DNA from 3 places in the Aerococcus urinae genome. Region 3 is predicted to be linked to each of the others. Evidence: predicted binding sites of a transcription regulator. Region 3 holds the regulator's gene; each other region holds the start of a gene.

What was found. The regulator NrdR, encoded in region 3, represses ribonucleotide reductase genes. The targets are predictions, from matches to a motif close to ACACNATATATNGTGT.
Region 1: a site for NrdR is predicted at 2,625-2,640, ahead of AWM73_RS07440 (vitamin B12-dependent ribonucleotide reductase). Genes of this name have one in related genera too.
Region 2: a site for NrdR is predicted at 1,574-1,589, ahead of AWM73_RS01020 (deoxynucleoside kinase). Genes of this name have one in related genera too.

What each region holds. Positions count from the first base shown of each region.
Region 1 is NZ_CP014161.1:1,621,498-1,625,789, forward strand. It holds gene AWM73_RS07440 (vitamin B12-dependent ribonucleotide reductase) at 1-2,458, opposite strand, end outside; gene rpoC (DNA-directed RNA polymerase subunit beta') at 2,754-4,292, opposite strand, start outside.
Region 2 is NZ_CP014161.1:226,073-230,364, reverse strand. It holds gene AWM73_RS01030 (YigZ family protein) at 1-434, shown strand, start outside; gene AWM73_RS01025 (bifunctional 4-hydroxy-2-oxoglutarate aldolase/2-dehydro-3-deoxy-phosphogluconate aldolase) at 562-1,188, opposite strand; gene AWM73_RS01020 (deoxynucleoside kinase) at 1,650-2,279, shown strand; gene pnuC (nicotinamide riboside transporter PnuC) at 2,296-3,048, shown strand; gene AWM73_RS01010 (glycogen/starch/alpha-glucan phosphorylase) at 3,200-4,292, opposite strand, start outside.
Region 3 is NZ_CP014161.1:573,223-577,514, reverse strand. It holds gene dnaI (primosomal protein DnaI) at 1-124, opposite strand, end outside; gene AWM73_RS02520 (DnaD domain protein) at 121-1,524, opposite strand; gene nrdR (transcriptional regulator NrdR) at 1,521-2,042, opposite strand; gene coaE (dephospho-CoA kinase) at 2,143-2,751, opposite strand; gene mutM (DNA-formamidopyrimidine glycosylase) at 2,765-3,577, opposite strand; gene polA (DNA polymerase I) at 4,203-4,292, opposite strand, start outside.

The sequences.
Region 1 (4,292 bases), 930 kb from region 3:
CTTCGTTGTCTTCAGCTTGGGCTTGGTCGACCAGTTGACGGAGTTCTTCACTATCGTCAACGACCACTACCTCATCTTGACTAGCTTGGTCTGTTTGACTGGCTTGGTCACTGTCTTCATGATCATCCTTATTTAAGGTGAGGACTTGAGAGTCGCGTGAGCCGTCAACATAGACGGTACCACCCTTAGCGCCACCTTCATAAAGTTTTTCATAGACTTCAGCCACTTGGTTAACCGCGTAGCCCTTAGGCGCATTAACGGTCTTAGAAATAGAGCTATCGACCCAACGTTGGATGGTGGTTTGCACATCAACGTGTTCTCTTGGGCTTAAGTCCATAGCAGAAACAAAGAAGTCAGGGAGGTTGTCAGCATCGGCTTCTGGATGTTGGTCGAGGTATTCTTGAACAATATCAGCATTGACTTCAATAAACTTCCCTAAACGACCAGTCCGGTAGTATTTAAAGGCAAAGTAAGGTTCGAGTCCGGTAGAGACATTCATCATGGTCCCGGTACTGCCGGTTGGCGCCACGGTCAGTAAGTGGGAGTTACGGATCCCATACTTCAAGACGTCTTGGCGGATGCTTTCCGGCATTCTTTGCATGAAACCGGATTGGACAAAGCGTTGTCTCAGTTCTTGGGTTTCTTCATCTGTTTCACCGATTAAGAATGGGAAGCTACCCCGTTCCTTGGCCAGTTCGATGGAGGTTTGGTAAGCCGTCACGGCGATGGTTTCAAAGACTTCATCGACTAATTGGTTACCTTCTTTGGAACCATAGCGTTTTTCACAGTAGATCAAGAGGTCAGCCAGACCCATGACCCCTAAACCAATCCGACGTTCACCCAGGGCTTGCTTCTTGTTGGCTTCCAAGAAGTATGGGGTGGCATCGATCACGTTATCTTGCATACGGATAGCGGTAGCCACTGTTTCTTGTAATTTTTCCTTGTCCAGGCGTTTGTTTTCCTTGTCCGCCATTTGGGCCAGGTTAATAGCACCCAGGTTACATACGGAATAAGGGGCTAAAGGTTGTTCCCCACAAGGGTTAGTGGCCACGACCTTTTGACCATAAGCCACGGCATTGGTGTCTTCATTGGCCCGGTCGATAAAGAAAATCCCTGGTTCAGCCGCGTAAGTAGCACAAATGTTGATCAATTGCCATAATTCTTGGGCAGGTAGGGTCCGGTAAGTAGTAATTTCATGACCCATGGCTTCCCATTCACGGACATCGCCAATTTCTTGCCATTGGCTGTCGTAAGCGGCCATTTCTTCTTGGTCATATTTTTCCACCGCTGGGAAGCGTAAGCTCCAATCTTTACCTTCCTTCACAGCTTCCATAAAGTCTGATGAAATGGCTACTGAAATATTGGCCCCAGTTAAGAAGTCGGGTTCATTGACTTCATAATGGCCACCTAGTTCCAAGTTTTCCTTGGCTTCAGCGTAAGCTGCATCACTGACTTGGCCGCCTTGTTTTTCCTTGAGGTCAACAACGGCTTGGTACATGTCGATTTGAGCTGGAGTTGAATAAACAAATTTTAACTTTTCATCAACTAATTGTTTAATGTAGCTGTCCTTGGAGCTTTCCTTGATAAATTGGAGGATACGTGGGTTTTGCATCTTAGAAATAATGAATTCCAAAATATCTGGATGCCAGTCAGCCAGCATGATCATTTGGGCCCCACGACGGCTACCGCCTTGTTCCACCAGGTGGGTTAATTTGGCAATGTCGTCTAACCAGGAAACCGCCCCGGAAGACTTGCCGTTAACCCCACGAACGAGGGAGTGACGGGGTCTCAGGGTTGACCCATTGGTTCCGACGCCCCCACCACGGGACATAATTTCCATCACTTCCTTACGGTGGTCAGCAATCCCACCCCGGGAGTCAGGCACATAAGGCATCACGTAGCAGTTAAAGTAGGTGACATCGGTTCCCGAACCGGCCCCATATAAGACCCGACCTGCAGGAACAAAGTTACCCTTGGATTCTTCTTGGTAGAAGGCCGCTTCAATCTCTTGGCGGCGGTCTTCATTTTTATCAATGGCTGCTAGGCCATGGGCATTCCGTTTAGCGATTTGTTCATAGTAGATTTCTAAAGGTTTGTCGATTTCATCCATTGGGCGCTTCACCAGGCCAGTTTCCTGCTCTTCGCCCATTAAGGACCCACGATAGGCTTCTTCGACCCAGATGGTCACGGTCTTCCCGTCAATGGCTTGGACAATCCCAATCCCCCGTCCTGGGTATTGAGGGTCAGGACGGACAGTTAGGACCACTAAGTCCCCCGGAGCTAGGGTTTCCTTCATAGTGTCTTTAAAGGAATAACGGTCCAACATGACCATCCGACTGATGCCAGAGAAGGTTTTGTTCATGTCTTCTGTCATCGGATAAACTTGAGGGAAGGATTTGATGGCTTGGTTAAGCGCCTCTTTATTCCATTCCACAATATTCTTCATCGCAGTTTCCATAATGAATCTCCTTTATACTTTACTTGTTCGTAGACTTTTCAGCTGCTTTAGCGTGAGTTAAGTTAATGGTCTATCTGCTAAAAATTAGCTGCATTGCTATTATAGGAAAAACTTAAGGAGAAAGCAAGCTAAAAAATCAATATATAGTATCAATTAAAAAGCAACAACACTATATGTAGTGTTGTTGCTTTGCATAAATCGATCAAAGCCCAGTCTCATGGCCTTGGGCAAAAAGAGAGGCGCATATCTTGTAGTCGGATATGCGCCTATCCTCTTTTAATGGCTTCTACCTTAATTAAGGCATACCGCTATAGTTTTCATCGATTGGTTTGGTAATTGTCGCAATTTCGGCTGGGTTTTCGTTGTCAGATGGCTCATGGGCCGGCACTTCAACAACTTGTTCCACACCTAATTTTTCTGGTTCCATGTGACGGTAGCGACCGACACCAGTACCAGCAGGAATTATCTTACCAATAATGACGTTTTCTTTCAATCCAAGTAACTCGTCCCGTTTACCGCTAATGGCAGCGTCAGTGAGGACCTTGGTAGTTTCTTGGAAGGACGCGGCAGATAGGAAGGACTTGGTTTCCAAGGCTGCCTTGGTAATTCCTAGGAGGACTGGTTGACAGGTAGCTGGTTGTTGGCCAGTCTTAATGATTTCCTCATTGGCGTCTTCAAATTCACCAATGTCCATTAAATGTCCTGGCAACAAGTCAGAAGCGCCTGGGTCTAAGACTCTTACCTTACGCATCATTTGACGTAGGAGGACTTCCACGTGCTTATCGTTAATGTCCACCCCTTGTTGACGGTAAACCCGTTGGATTTCCGCTAACATGTAGTTTTCTACGGTGAGGGAATTAGTGATCCGGAGCAATTCTTTGGGATCAATGGACCCTTCTGTTAATTGGGCACCGCGTTCAATTAAGTCACCTTCACTAACCTTCATACGGGCAGTGTAAGGCACCTTGTATTCCCGTTCGTCGGTTTCCCCTTTGACGGTAACCGTCTTGGTCCGGGTTTCTTCTTCAATATCAATGGCCACGACTTCCCCGGTCACTTCAGTAATCACCGCTTGCCCTTTTGGATGACGGGCTTCAACGATTTCTTGAACACGAGGCAAACCTTGGGTAATATCATCCCCGGCAACCCCACCGGTATGGAAGGTACGCATGGTCAACTGGGTACCAGGTTCCCCAATGGATTGGGCAGCCACGATACCAACTGCTTCACCGACTTCCACTTCACCATTAGTTGCCAAGTCAGAACCATAGCAGTACTTACATACCCCATGGCGGGTCCGGCAGGTAAAGGCAGAGCGAATAGTAACATGTTTGAAGCCAGCAGCTTCAATTTTAGCTGCGGTTTCTGGTGAAACCAGTTCATTGTGGTGAGCGAGGACTTCACCGGTTTTTGGATCACGGACAGTTTTTTGGATATAACGACCAGTTAGACGTTCAGCCAGGCTTTCGATCATTTCATTACCTTCTTTAATGGCTGAAACGGTCAAGCCACGGTCGGTTCCACAATCATTTTCACGGATAATCACGTCTTGGGCCACATCAACCAGACGACGGGTTAGGTAACCAGAGTCGGCCGTCTTCAAGGCGGTATCGGTCATCCCTTTACGTGCCCCGTGAGTGGAGATAAACATTTCTTGAACCGATAGCCCTTCACGGAAGTTAGAAGTAACTGGCAGTTCAATAATCTTACCACTTGGCCCCGCCATCAAACCACGCATCCCCGCTAATTGGGTAAAGTTGGAGATGTTACCACGAGCACCAGAGTCCATCATGATAAAGAATGGGTTGTCTGGAGACAGACTGTGTTTCAATTC
Region 2 (4,292 bases), 350 kb from region 3:
AACCCAGTGGCACGGCTGGAGTTCCCATGCTGGAAGTCCTAAAAAATATGGATTTAAAAAACGTTGCCTGTGTGGTTACCCGGTATTTTGGGGGCACCAAATTGGGAGCTGGTGGTCTAGTCCGAGCTTATAGCAGCGCTGTTTCCGAAGCCGTCCACCAGATTGGTGTGGTTGAACGCCGCTTGCAAACCCAAGTCGATGTGACCATCGATTATTCCCTCAACGGCAGCATGGCCTACTGGGTGGAAAACTCCCCCTACTCTCTCCTAGACACCACCTACTTGGAAAAAGTGACCTATCACTTAGGCGTTCCGATCCAAGAAGTGGGCAAACTCCAAGAAGAGCTCACTAACCTCACTGCTGCCCAAGCCAGTTTTCAGATTGGTCAAGAAGTCTATGTGGATGTGCCTGTCCCAGTTGATTCTGATCAATAAAAAATAAGCCTGATCTTACCCCATGGGGTGAAATCAGGCTTATTTTCTGTCAATTTTTATCAGGCTAATAAAATCTTCCTTCAGAAAACACCCAGCCATTAAAAGCTGAGTGTTTCCTCCAATATGTTTAGTGAAGCTGCTTCTGTAAATCAGCTAATTTGTCTGAAGCGGTCTGACCTTCATCCTTTAAGATCTCTTTTTCAGACAAGATAAAAGACCCACCCACTGCCAATACGGAATCATTGGCTAAATAGTCGGTGAAGTTATCACTATTGACCCCGCCAGTTGGAATGAATTGAATATCAAAGAAAGGCCCCGCTAAAGACTTAATCGCTGACTGGCCCCCATAGACGTTGGCTGGGAAGAATTTCACCACGTCAAGGCCTAAATCCATGGCTTGCATGATTTCACTTGGAGTAACTGCTCCCGGAAAGACAGGAATATCTTGTTTTAAACAATAATCGACCACTTCAACCGATAAACCAGGACTTACAATAAATTGCGCGCCATGGTCAACGGCGTCCTTGGCGGTATCCAAGTCACGGACTGTTCCTGCTCCCACAACTAATTTGCCCCTATCCGACAATTGCTGGATGGCTTGAGAAGCCAGGTCACTGCGGTAGGTCACTTCGATAAAGGATAAGTTATTTTCGCTTAAAACCGCCTCAGCTAAGGCTACCGAGCCTAAGTCATTGACCGTGTATAAGGGTAAGAGTTGCTCTTTACCCAATCGTTCTTTAAACGTTTCTGTCATATCTAAAGTCCTCCACTCATTAAAATTACGCTGCTTATTATTATTCAGTCTAACACGATTACCAGGATTTGCTATAAAAAAAGCCAAGGACTGCTTTTTATTTCCTTGAAAACAAAAAAGCCCTTACAGGTTTTGGGTAAGCATTGTAAGGGACTCACAAGCCTATTATATCAGTCTGTTAACGCTTTCGCAAGCGATTTCATCATATTACCAATCTTTTTAGAAGCTTTATAAAGAAGGTCTCAAAGTATTAAAGCTTAATTAAATTTTAAAAATAATTAGGTCAAGTTATGCAGGCAGTCTCAAGCTTAGTCAAATAGGTCAAAGATCGCGGAAAAATTTCTTCCTTGGCCTTCTCAATATCCTATGATAGAATACTTTTCGGATACAAGATATAGTGTTTATGCTTATTTTTATAAGAAATCAGCACAATATATAGTTAGAGAGTAGGGATTACAATAGTGATAGTTTTCGCTGGAACCATCGGCGCAGGGAAATCGACCTATGCCGGAAAATTAGCTGAATATTTAGGCACAAAAGTATTTTACGAACCTGTCGAGGAAAACCCCATCCTTGATAAATATTACCAAGACCCCAAGAAATATGCCTTTTCCTTACAGATTTACTTTTTAAACCAACGCTTTAAAAATATTAAGGCAGCCTTTTTCGATAATAATAACGTTTTAGACCGTAGTATTTACGAAGATGAGCTTTTCACCTATTTGAACGTCTTAAACGGAAATATCTCTGAAGAAGAGTTTGGCATCTACCGTGACTTACTAGCCAACATGATGGAAGAATTAGACAGCCTACCTAAAAAGGCCCCTGACCTCTTAGTCTTTTTAGATAGTTCCTTAGACAACGCTGTCAAAAACATTAAAAAACGGGGCCGGGTCTATGAACAACCAAGTTCTGAAAATGGCCTTTACGATTATTACCGTCAACTCCACAGCCACTATGGTCAATGGTATGCAGACTATGACCAATCACCTAAAATGCGGCTAAATGTGGATAATTATGACATCCACCGCCCCCAAGATGCTCAAATCATTTTTGATAGCATTGGCACTTACTTAGACAAAATTCAATAGGAAAACGAGGAAAGATATGCAAGAACAAAACAAAGCCACTAAGACCCTGTCCTTAAAAGAATGTATTCACCGCGCCTTAAAGCCACTCAACAAAGTAGAATTAGCCATCATCGCTTTTGGTTTTATCGTCTCTTTGGGATTTAATTTATATGGAATTATTACTAGTTTAACCAGTCAAGAATTTGACCTTAACATCCTTATGTCTCTGGGGATGAGTATCTTTGGCTTTTTAGGCACTTGGACCTTAGCCATCCAATGGCAACCCACTTTTATTGTCAACGGGATTCAAAACATCTTCGGGATTGCCGCTGCCGCTATTCTAGGAATTTACGGGGATATGTTTTCATCCATTTACTATCTCATCACCGAATTTGTCGGCCACTTCAGCTGGGCTAAACGTCGTGACGAAAATGGTGACCTCCATGTTGACCAATACTTTAATTTAAAAATAATTTGCCAAGCGGTCTTTTTCTGGACCATTGGTTTGGGGGCCTTCTCCTATGTATTGGGTGGTCAACAAATTGTCTTAGATGCCATCACTAACGGGATTTCCTTTACCGCCCAACAACGTCAAGTGACTGGTCACAAGGACGGCTACTATCTCTGGTTAATTAACGATATCCTTTCCGTGATTCTTTGGTTACAAGCAGGCAACCTGATCGTTGGTTTCTCCTACCTGGGGATGTTAGCTCAAGGGATTGCCGGTTTAATTATCTGGTCTAAAGGAAAGAGCTCTGCCTTAGAATACGAAAGCGAATGTATCGACTAAAGGAATTGTCGCTTCCATCTTCAACAACACAATAAATAAAAAAGTGCAGCAAGCACAAAAGGATCGCTGAGAAGTTCTAATCGCTCCTACTTCTCAAGCAAAGTCCTTAGTCTTGCTGCATTTTTTGTTTCACTTATGTCTTTTTTATAGTTTATTCAGGATCAGCCACTTCTAAGTGCCAAATACCCTCATTATATTCCAAAATCGTCCGGTCACTGGAGAAGTAGCCCGCTTCTGAAATATTGACTAGAACCTTATCCAACCAAGCCTCTTGGTCCTCATAGTCTTGGTACACCTTATCTTTGAGGGCAATATATTCTTCCAGGTCAATCATGGCCATGAAGTAATCCTTGCTCTTGATATCTTCATAGAGACGCCGTAATTGGCTCTCATGGCCTAGGCGAATCATGTCTGAACTCACAATAAAGTCAACCAGGGGCTTAATGGCGGGACGATTATAGTAATCTTGGGGGTTATAGGCGTTATTGGCATAGAGATCAATAATCTCATCACTGGATTTACCAAAGGTGTAGATGTTGTCTTCCCCTACCCGCTCAGCAATTTCCACATTCGCCCCATCCAAGGTACAAATGGTTAAGGCACCATTGAGCATAAATTTCATATTCCCCGTCCCACTGGCTTCTTTTGAAGCCAAGGAGATTTGTTCAGAAATATCAGCCGCAGGGATGAGGTATTCTGCTTCCGTGACATTATAGTTGGACACAAACTCAACCTGTAAATAAGGTGCTACTTCAGGATCTTCCTTAATCAGAGCTGACAAGGTGAGAATTAAGTGAATAATATCTTGGGCAATGGTATAGGCTGGAGCGGCCTTGCCCCCAAAAAGAATGGTGATTGGGGTTTGCGGCCGGTTGCCATTCTTGATATCAAAATATTTGTAAATAATATAAAGGGCCAGCATTTGTTGGCGTTTATACTCATGGATCCGTTTAATTTGAACATCAATAATCGAATCTGGCTTAATCTCGATCCGTTTACTTACCCTTAAATGTTCCGCTAAACGTTCTTTATTGGCCTGCTTAATTTGGGCTAATTGATTAATGAACTCCTTATTGTCCTTTTCTTTACTTAAACCGCTAAGATCGGAGATTCCTTGATGCCATTGGTCGCCAATGCTTTGGTCAATTAAATGAGCCAAACGGGGATTGGCAGCCATAATCCAACGTCTAAAGGTGATCCCATTAGTCTTATTGGAGAATTTTTCTGGGTAAATATCTGCAAAG
Region 3 (4,292 bases):
TATGCTTATCAATAAATTGTCTAACATCCGGATCACTCAAGACTTGGGCCTTGGTTTGGTCTAAGCGTTGGCGAAAGTTGCCTTTATTGAGCTCATGGCTGATATCTTCCCCAATATTTCTCATTCGTCTCCCTCCTCACTATTCAACGCCCGAATTCGATCGGCTAAGGCTTGGACACTTTCATGGTCCATTTTTTCCTCTTTATCTGCCACCTCTTGTTTTTGATTAAACCAAGCGGGCTGTAATTCTTGGTAAGTCTTACGTTTGGTATTTTGTCGCTTATTTTTGCTTTGTCTTTGTTTTTGAATCCGTTTAGTCCGTTTGTTGAGATAGGTCAGCGCCTGTTCCGGACTTTGAATATTTTTTTGACTCCAATCATCCACTGTCCGCTCAAAGGTCGACCGGATGATACTTGAACTTTCCTGGCTGATCAAATAATAGTGAATCATGATGTTCAAGGTAGGTCCATCGATAAGGCCCTTATTCATGACCATCTCTAAGGTTTTTATCTCGTTGGTAGTTAGATAGCCGTTTTTTTGTTCTTTGATAGTCTTAGCAAAGGTTAGGGGCGGATAAGCCTTAGCTGCCTTGATCAAGGCTAGACTAGCTTCATCTTGATTTTCTTTAGGTAAATCCTGACCCTGACTCTCGGTCTGCTGCTTGACTTGGTCCATTTGATAGTCAGGTCGTTTATTTACCGGTTGGTCCGCCATGGCCTTGATCACTAGGCCTTGGTAGTAATTAATGTCCACTTGGTTGGTTCTTACATTACTTGCCTTAATGGCAAACTGAGACAGGGCTACTTCATCCAAACCATAGAGGGCATGGAGAGTCTGGGTCATCTCCTTCACTTCTTGACTAACCGCCCGCTCACTAAGGAAAGACCTTTGAACCAACTCGGTAAAATAAGCCATATCAAAATCACTGACCAGACTAGTTTTTAAAGAGGTTTTACTTGGCTTCTTTAACAAGCTTTGCTTTTCGCTTTCACTCAATTGGCGACTGCTTTGAGACAGGTGAAAAACATCCTGAAAAGTCGCTGTGACCTCCTGCCAGTCATTTTCCTGACTATCGGTGATTTTTTCAAAGCTAAAGCGGTCTAATAAGCGATTAAACCGCTCTTCCCCCACATGGTCCAAAAGCAAGCTAGTCATTAAGCTATCCTTAAAAAACTGCTCAGAAGAAACCGGTGCTAACAACTGATAGAGGGCCTGCACTGGAGCTTGACCACTTTGCTGGGTGTAGCTACGTAAGAGGCCAATGGCTTCTAAGCGGCGCCTACTTCTAACATAGCGTTCTTTAGAAAAAACCAATTGGTCCATGATTTCCCCATGGTTAATCACTTCTGATTGATAGTCTGAACGGTCAATATAGGCATAGAGAGTCATATAGAGTGCAAAGGCTTCGGCCCCAATAATTGGTTGATAGAGATAGGTTAGAACTTCCAGATTAACATTGGAAACAATTTGTGTGAGGATAATTTTGAGAGGTTCACGTGGATTTAACTTTTCCCATGGATTCAAGACTGATCTTCCTCCGCGTTATTGGCTTCTAAGTCTAAATTCGTTTGCCCCTCCGCGTTATTTTTTTGCATTTGCTTCAACTGCTCAATTTCTTGCAAAAAGACGGTAGGATCTTCGAAGTGACGGTAGACACTGGCATAGCGAATATAGGCAACTTCATCGATCTTGGGCAAAATATCCATGACCATTTCCCCTATTAGGGTTGAAGGCACCTCGTTTTGTCCTTTTTGCCGAATGTCCGATTCGATATTCTTAACCACTTCTTCTAAGGTTTCTAGGGCAATTGGCCGTTTTTCACAGGATCTCACTAAGCCCCGTAATAATTTTTCTTTGGAAAATTCTTCCCGGGTACCGTCCCGCTTGATAACCAGTAAAGGCATCTTTTCTACCCGTTCAAAGGTCGTGAAGCGAAAATCACATTGCGTACATAGGCGTCGCCTTCTTATCGATGTATTTTCCTCCACAGGCCGACTATCGATTACCTTCGTATTATTATCTTGACATCTGGGGCAGCGCACAATATTCACCTTCCTTGGACATTTTCTAAAATATTTCTTTTATTAATTATAGCACAGTTTAAAGGCGGAAGGATAAGGGGCAAAATCCAGCTTGGTCAGCTTATTTTATGGCTTGAAAGCCTTGGATGCTCAACCAGGCCTCGACTTGCTTTTCCGTTTGATGGATGCTGCCCTGGTTATCAATCACAATATCTGCCCAGCGAAGTTTCTGTTCAATATTATATTGAGACAGCATGCGGTCAAAGGCCTCGTCTTCACTTAAATTATCCCGGTCCATCAGTCGTTGCAATTGAATGCTTTCTGGAACATAGACCAACATCACCGCATCACAAGCGTCCTGGTACTTGGTCTCATAGAGTAAAGGAATATCCAAAACAATCAATTGATGGCCCTGGTCTTGGTAAGACTGGGCTTGGTCGTTGACCCAGTCATAGATATAAGGCAAGAGCAGTTGATTAAGCGCTGTGAGTTGATCCTTATCGGTAAAGACCACATCCCCTAGTTTCTTCCGGTTAAGGGTGCCATTGGGAAAGAGAAAATCCTCTCCAAAATGCTCTTTTATAGCTTGTAAACCCTGTGTTCCCGGCTCAACCACAGCTCGAGCCCCCAGGTCTGCATCCACTACCGGAAAACCAACTTTTTTAAAATAATTAGAAACAGTAGATTTTCCTGTAGCAATTGACCCTGTTAATCCTAAGCGAAAAGTCATTCATACACTCCCTTTATTTCTGACAATTGGGACAAAAATGCGTCCCTCGCTGTCCTAACTTAATTTTCTCAATGGTTCTTCCACAATTTAAACAGGCTTGGCCCTGGCGCTGGTAAACTTTGAGATAATTTTGATATTGACCGTCCTCCCCTAAGGTGTTCTGATAGGTCCGCACACTAGAGCCGCCTAAGTCTACCGCTCGACTCAGTATATCTCGCATAGCTTCTAATAGGAGCAAGGTCTCTTGGTCAGTCAACGAATTGGCTAGCCGACCTGGATAAATTCCCGCTTGAAATAGAGATTCATCAGCATAAATATTACCAATTCCGGCAATCTTTTGCTGGTCCAGTAATAATGATTTAATGGGTCGCTTGGATGCCGCTAATATTTTTTGGAATTGATCCAAGCTGATATCCCAGGGTTCTGGACCGAGTTTTAAATTTTTAATAGCTTGGGGCATATCTTGGCGAGAAAATAAGGATATCCGACCAAATTTACGCACATCATGATAGCGTAAGTCCCTGCCATCACGCAAGTGACAGATGAGGTGACTATGCTTTAAAACCGGTGTCTGCCTAGCGCAGACAAAATACTTGCCTTCCATCCGCAGATGGCTAATCCAGGCGTAATCGCTCCAATAAAAAAACAGGTATTTTCCATAACGGTCGACTCGTTCAAAGGTCTCCCCTTGCATGGCTTGGCGAAAGACTTGGGCTGGACAATTAATAATCTTTGCCCATTTTACTTCCACATCCTGTATTTGGGCTTGAGGAAGGACTCTATTAAGCCCCCGTCTCACATTTTCTACTTCAGGTAACTCTGGCATTAACTAGCCTCCTTCATCCCGCTAAAATACTGTTAGCAGTCTAACCTATTCTAATCAAACAATAACCATAAATAAAGAAAAAGAGTGCGACAGGTGCACAGAAAGGCAAGAGCACTGGAACTAAAGGGCGTAAGAATTCTAAAAAGAATTCATCGTCCTTTAGTGAAGTGGATGCTTGCCTTGCACCAGGAGCACGTTTAAAAGAGTGCGACAAGCGCAAAAAGAGGGGAGACCATTGGAAGAAGTGGAGCTCACCTCGCGCTTGGAACAGGTTTAAAAAGAGTGCGATGATCACATCAAAGGATGAAAACACTGGAGAAAACTGGAATAAGCTCAGTGGAACTGAGCGTTACCAGCTTTTTGAAGTGGACGTTCGTCCTGTGACCAGTGCACGTTTAAAAGAGTGCGACGGGTGCGCCAAAGGACGAAAACGCTAGTCATACTATATCCTCAGATTTGGACAGCTAAAACAAAAACGAAGAGAAAACCGTATTCAATAGTCTCCCTTCGTTTATGAAAATGCCAGCAAAGCTAATTTTTAAATCAGGTTTTACTCCCTTTATTTGAAGGGCTTTGAACTCCTGTCCCAGCCTATCTTCTCCATTAAAACCTTTCTTAGATTTTCCTACTTGGCATCATACCAAGTGGACCCGTAGTTACTATCAACAATTAATGGGACGTCTAAGGAAACTGCATTTTCCATGACCTCTTTAAC